3 regions of the Undibacterium sp. Rencai35W genome follow, and region 3 is predicted to be linked to each of the others. Evidence: predicted binding sites of a transcription regulator. Region 3 holds the regulator's gene; each other region holds the start of a gene.

Region 1 (2,277 bases), on a different contig from region 3:
CCAGCCAACTACCCAGGCTATGGCCGCAAAGTGTATCCAGGCTTCTTGCAACACACTGGCTTCGTCGCCATGAACCCTGATCGCCATGCGCAAAGTCACTGGGATTTTTACCAGCATCTGGTACAAGGTGATGATGAATCAGCGGAGCAGCATCGTAAATTCTATGATGAATACAATGCCGTTCTTGATATGCCAGCAGACTACTATCTGGAAACGATTAAAACCGTGTTTCAGGAATTTAATCTACCTAAAGGCACATGGGAAGTCGAAGGCAAATTAGTGCGCCCACAGGACATTAAAACCGTTGCCCTATTCACTGTCGAAGGCGAACTCGATGACATCTCAGGTCCGGGACAAACGCAGGCTGCACATGATCTGTGCAGCGGCATACCGACCAAGATGAAACAGGATTTCGTCGCACCTGGTTGTGGTCACTACGGGATTTTCTCCGGTCGCCGCTGGCGCGAAATTATCGCACCGAAAATCGGCGCGTTCATTCAGGAACATCGTTAATCTTCCCTTCAACCAATGATGCTCGGAAATTAGCTTGCGATGCTCTGATGCACCGCAAGCACTTACAAAAAAACCGCTTAAGACCAAGCGGTTTTTTTATTTAAGGTCAGATAATGTTATCTGCCAGTGTGCTCTTCTGAGCGAATCAGCCTTGTTGGCGACGTTTGCCAAACAGTGCCAGCACGCCCAGACCCAAGCCGAATAACAATGGTGTTGCAGGCAAAGGAATTGCCTGCGCGTTGCTGACGTTGGTAAACACAAAGTTTTCGTCATGGTAGTTGTAATCGCCACCGTTTCTCAAATCCTCAAAAGCCACATAAACACCTGCCGGTATTGCGATATCTCCAGCGTAAGAACTCGAGTAAATATGATTGACACCATCAGAGTTCAGTGATTTTTGTGAGAACCAGGTATCGCCGTTATTCAAGACATTCAGACGGAACACCAGACTATCGCCTGCATTCACCGTGCCGAAGTTCAGCATTTGCCCATAAACCGACGTGTGATTATTCAAACCGCTAATACCTGTATCAACGCCATTCACCAGTAAGCTCAAGGTATTCGTGTAACCTGCGGTCGAATCAGCAAAATAAGCTAAGACATCGCCAGTCGTAGTAGCAACGAAACTATAGAGTGTTGGATTTGGTGTCCCGCTGGCACCGTATGCCGTTGGTATGGCAGATGCGCTTGAGGCGACACCGAGACTGATGACTAAGGCTGCAAACAAAGACTTGAGCTTCATGTGATTTCCTTTAAGAAATTGGCGAAAAATTGAGTTAATAACACTAGATGCAGTCAGTAATGCAAATTCCATTCCATATTTCCCAGAGACTGTCATTAGCGTACTTTACAAAAAAAGGACAGTTCTCACCCCAATCCGATAGCCCGGGTTCAAACACGCCATTAATGACATCGAAAAAATACTGACAATCGCTTAAAACTCAACACTGGCACGACTTAGCGCACGACGAGCATCATTTGTTGGCGATTACCAAGACAGTATTTATTCATATTTTTAAAATTGTGCTTGATTAAAAAATACGTATCTTTTGCTGTGCGACGACGATCGAGCAGCGCCAGCCGAAGCACGAAAATATTGCTTTAAAGAGAGTAGTCTGACTGACTGTAAATAATTCCGACAGCCACTCCCCCCTCGGTTCAACTGATGACCCAACAGAGCAAGTACAGCTCGACTGTCCTCACAGCAACAGCAATACCGCCCGACAAGTTGCTGTTTCAAGGATAATAGGCATCTTCGCTATTCCATAGAAAAAGCACGTGTCACCCACCCTCGCAGACCAATTAGAAAATTTGCTACCGCAAACGCAGTGCACCAAATGCGGCTATCCTGCCTGCCGTCCCTATGCCGAGGCAATTGCTGAGGGTAAGGCGAATTACAACCAATGCCCGCCCGGTGGGCAAGAAGGCGTCAATCGCCTCGCGCAGCTCTTGGGCAAACCCCGTATTCCCCTCGACATTAGTCATGGTCTGGAACGCGTGCGACCCGTCGCGGTGATCGATGAAGCGTATTGCATAGGGTGCACGCTGTGTATTCAGGCATGTCCCGTTGACGCAATACTTGGCGCGGCAAAGCAAATGCACACCGTATTACCGTCACTCTGCACTGGCTGCGACCTCTGCGTCGCCCCCTGCCCGGTCGACTGCATTAGCATGGTCGATGTCACGCCGGGCAAAACGGGCTGGAATGCGTGGACGCCAGATCAGGCGGATCAGGCTCGTCAGCATTTTCACGCACGTGAATTA
Region 2 (2,277 bases), on a different contig from region 3:
ATCACCGACCAGAGGCGCACCATGGATGCCTTGAAACAAAGCGAGCAGCGCTTGCAGCGCCTGATCAATTCCAGTCTGATCGGTATTGCGCAAGGTGGTGAGAACGGCCAGCTAAATGATGTCAACGATGTCTTTGCCCAGCTCTGCGGTCATACACGTGAGCATTTATTGAGCCGGCAACGAGTCTGGGAATTTCTCTTATCAGAAGCGGATATCCTGGTGTGTCAGCACGCCTACGCCGAGTTGTTAAGTGCCGGGACAACTGCGCCGTTTGAAGTAACCCTGAAACATCCCGGCGGTCACGATATACCGATTCTGGTCGGCCTGAGTCATCTGGAAAACTCCCGCAGCGAGTGGGTCGTTTTTGCCATGGATATCAGCGAACGTCATCGTATCAACCAATTGAAATCTGAATTCATCTCGGTAGTCAGCCATGAATTACGTACCCCGCTGACCTCAATACGCGGCTCCCTGGGAATCCTCGACTCCGGCATCGCCGGCGTACTTCCCGAAAAAGTCGGGCAACTCATCAAAATCGCCCATCACAATAGTCTGCGCCTGATCGATCTGGTCAACGATATCCTTGATATGGATAAGCTGGTTTCCGGAAAAATGCGCTTTAAATCCGAACCCGTCGATCTGGTCAGCCTGGTGGCGGGCGCCGTCGAGGCCAATCAAGCCTATGCACAGACCTTAAAAGTCAGTCTGCGATTTGTTGCCAGCATTGAGACTGCGTGGGTGCTGGCAGACTCTGACCGCCTGATGCAAGTCATGGCTAATTTGCTGTCCAATGCAGCAAAATTCTCACCGGAAGGCGAGGTAGTTGATATTGAGATCGCCGGAATCTCCCGCGACGAACATTCAAGCTATCGCATCACCGTCAGCGATAAAGGCCCCGGTATTCCACCCGAATTCCAGAGCCATCTTTATGAACCGTTTACTCAGGCAGACGGCACCGACACCCGCCGTCAGGGCGGTACCGGCCTCGGCTTGCCGATTACCAAAACTCTGGTGGAAAAGATGAATGGTCAACTGGGTTTTACGACCGGATCTGGGAGTGGCACTCAGTTTTGGTGTGAGTTCTTTTGCAGTACCGGTACCAAGACCGATCAAATCAAATAAATAGTAACTTAGCAGAGTTACTACTTCCATTTTATTTCAGCAATAAAGTCAACTGATCAAGCTGTCGAGCTTTTTTACAAGAACTCATGTTGCATTGAAATAACATCTATAACCATATGATTTATAAAGATATTTTTAATTGGCACAGTGTTTGCTTATAAGGCTGCGTTGTTAGTTTTTTCACATCACAATTTTATCGTTATAGGAATAAATATCATGAAAAAAATAGTATTGGCCTTAGGTCTTGCAATGATGGCTGCTAGTAGCGCATATGCAACTGGTTTTACAAATGGTGGTTTCGAAGCTGGTGACGTATCTGGCTGGACTGGCGGCGGCGGTACATGGCACGGCTCTCCAGTTGCACCGGCAAATCCATCGATTTTCAATGGTGGCCCTTCAAACAACACGATCATGAGTGGCGGCGTTGATCCTATCACTGGTGCAAACCGTGTGTACTCAGGCAATTACTCTGTTCGCGCAAACGATAATATCAGTAACTATTCGGTTTCTACTTTGCGTCAAACAGTAACTAATTACACAGACAGCGCTATTTACTTCGCATGGAATGCTGTGTTACAAGGTTCACATGGTTTGACAGATTCTGACTACTTTTCTCTGACTCTGACAGATGACACAACGAACACAACGATCGTTAACCGCGCTTATAGCTCTGCTGGTGCAATCGGTGGCGGTGCCTCTGGTGTGAACTGGACTAGTTTTGGCTCTTGGTTATCAAGCGGTTGGGTTGTTGAAAGTATTAATCTGGCTGATTTGAATGCCATTGGTCATGATTTCACACTGACTCTGTTAGCATCTGATTGCCCATACGGTGGTCACGCTGGCTATGTTTACCTCGATGGTTTCGGCGCACGTATTCCGCCTAATGACGTTCCAGAACCAGGCAGCCTGGCTCTGTTGGGCTTGGGCATCGCTGGTTTGGCATCTCTGCGCAAACGCAAAAACGCTGCATAAGCAACACAACATTAGTCTCGACAGAAAGAACCCGGCATCGCAAGATGTCGGGTTTTTTCTTTCTGTGTTCAGTTTCCGGACTCATAGCGCCTGAGGCGAAACTCGGAGGGTGTGAGCGAAGTCCAGCGCTGAAAAGCACGACGAAAACTGCGCGCATCGGAGTATCCGAGCTTCTCTGCAATA
Region 3 (2,277 bases):
TAAAGAGTGGTGACGTTGTCGGTCTGCTAGGACCGAACGGTGCGGGCAAAACCACATCGTTTTATATGATCGTCGGACTAGTCCCCTCTGATGCCGGTGAGATCAATGTGGACGGTGTGGACATCTCCCGTTTGCCGATCCATCAACGTGCCGTTCTCGGCTTATCGTATTTGCCGCAAGAGGCATCGGTATTTCGTAAACTGACGGTCGAGGACAATATCCGTGCGGTGCTGGAGTTGCAAAAGGATGAGCATGGTAAGTTTCTGAATTCAGCCGAAATTGAGAAACGTCTGGATACTTTGCTGGCCGATTTGCAGATTGAGGGCATACGTGAGAATCAAGCACTTTCTTTGTCTGGCGGCGAACGTCGCCGGGTAGAAATTGCCCGGGCACTGGCAACAAATCCTCGCTTTGTGTTGCTGGATGAACCCTTTGCAGGTGTTGATCCGATTGCGGTGATTGAGATTCAGCGCATCGTACGCTTCCTGAAGGAACGTGGTATTGGTGTGTTGATTACCGATCATAATGTGCGCGAAACTTTGGGTATTTGCGATCACGCTTACATCATCAATCAAGGTGCGGTGCTGGCGAGTGGCAAGCCGGAAGATATCATCACGAATGAATCCGTACGCAGGGTTTATCTGGGAGAGCATTTCCGCATGTAGCGGGAAGCGAGATGATGATGAAACAAAGCCTGCAACTACGTACCTCACAACACCTGGCGCTTACGCCGCAATTGCAGCAATCAATTCGTCTTTTGCAGTTATCCACGCTGGAATTACATCAGGAACTGGAAAATCTATTAACTGATAACCCCATGTTGGAGCGGGTTGATGACCCCATGGATAATGCAGTGCGATTGCTGGCCGATGGCGCGATTAGCACGACTAGCAATAATTCAGAGTCGGAATTTGCAGTACAGGAAGTCGGTGCCGAGACTGCCGCTCCAGTTGCTGACAGCGGTGATAACACGGAAGTTGCTTCATCTGCGGACAGCACCAGCGCCAACGAAGAAGAGTGGAGCTTTGATGATGTGCCGCTAGGCAGTAAGTCCTCAGAGGAAGAAGATGGACGTCCGCAATTAGAAGCTGCGCAAACCAGTTTGCGAGATCATTTGCTGGAACAGATGCGGCTGAATATTCGCGAACCGCGTGATCGTGCTTTAATTGAACTGATGATTGATGCGCTGGATCCCAGTGGTTATCTGATGGAGACCTTGGATGAAATTCATGCGAGTTTGCCGCTTGAGTTGTGTGTAGAACCAGAGGAATTATCTTTCGCATTAACGATGCTGCAAAGCTTTGATCCTGCCGGGGTTGGTGCGCGCACACCGTCGGAATGTCTGGCTCTGCAAATCAAACGCTTACCTAAGATTCCCTTCGTAACACGTCGCCTGGCGCTGAAGATTGTTGAAGAACATATCACGTTGTTTGCACAGCGAGATTTCAATAAACTGAAAAAAATTCTCAATTGTGATGATGAAGATTTGCGTGAGGCGCAGGTAGTGATTCGCCAGTGTAATCCTAAGCCAGGTGCGGATTTTGCAACGGCTTCATCAGACTATGTCGTCCCTGATGTGATTGTCAGAAAATCAGCGAACGGCTGGCAGGTTTTGCTGAATCAGGATGTCATGCCCAAGCTCCGCGTCAATAGTATGTATGCCAACATCATGAAACAAAATCGTGGTGACGGGACGATGGGATCGCAGTTGCAGGAAGCGCGCTGGCTGATCAAAAACATGCGGCAACGTTTCGATACTATCTTGCGCGTTGCACAAGCGATAGTCGAAAGACAACGTAATTTTTTCACTCATGGTGCGGTTGCGATGCGCCCTCTTGTTTTGCGCGAAATTGCTGATACACTAGGTTTACACGAGAGTACTATTTCTCGTGTAACGACTCAAAAATACATGCTTACCCCGCATGGTATGTTTGAGTTGAAATATTTCTTCGGTAGCCATGTCGCGACGGAAACGGGGGGGGAAGCATCTTCCACCGCGATACGTGCACTCATCAAGCAGTTGATAGGAGCAGAAGACCAGAAAAGCCCACTCTCTGATAGCAAAATTGCAGACATGCTGGGTGAACAAGGCATGGTCATTGCGCGACGCACTGTTGCCAAATACCGTGAAGCCCTAAAAATTCCTCCAGTAAGCCTGCGCAAATCCTTGTAATGAACACCTGTAATTTAGTCTTGTAACTAAGCCTTGAAATTACGTTTTGTATTGCTATATATAATTTAGCTCGATGCATCAGAGCAAATGCTGAAGAAATTTAT

Evidence for each region. Region 3 encodes sigma-54, which starts transcription at its own class of promoters, with help from an activator protein. Its sites were predicted from a motif close to TGGCANGNAANCTGCTTT; they were not measured.
Region 1: ACO0K3_RS07770 (DUF4114 domain-containing protein) is a predicted target of sigma-54. The motif match lies at 1,314-1,331, and genes of this name have one in related genera.
Region 2: ACO0K3_RS16740 (PEP-CTERM sorting domain-containing protein) is a predicted target of sigma-54. The motif match lies at 1,263-1,280, and genes of this name have one in related genera.

Annotation. Positions count from the first base shown of each region.
Region 1 covers NZ_JBMPPC010000003.1:163,950-166,226, reverse strand. The annotation lists gene ACO0K3_RS07775 (polyhydroxyalkanoate depolymerase) at 1-513, shown strand, start outside; gene ACO0K3_RS07770 (DUF4114 domain-containing protein) at 659-1,255, opposite strand; gene rsxB (electron transport complex subunit RsxB) at 1,792-2,277, shown strand, end outside.
Region 2 covers NZ_JBMPPC010000008.1:94,878-97,154, forward strand. The annotation lists gene ACO0K3_RS16735 (PAS domain-containing protein) at 1-1,122, shown strand, start outside; gene ACO0K3_RS16740 (PEP-CTERM sorting domain-containing protein) at 1,339-2,094, shown strand; gene ACO0K3_RS16745 (helix-turn-helix domain-containing protein) at 2,163-2,277, opposite strand, start outside.
Region 3 covers NZ_JBMPPC010000002.1:629,805-632,081, reverse strand. The annotation lists gene lptB (LPS export ABC transporter ATP-binding protein) at 1-665, shown strand, start outside; gene ACO0K3_RS06765 (RNA polymerase factor sigma-54) at 683-2,173, shown strand.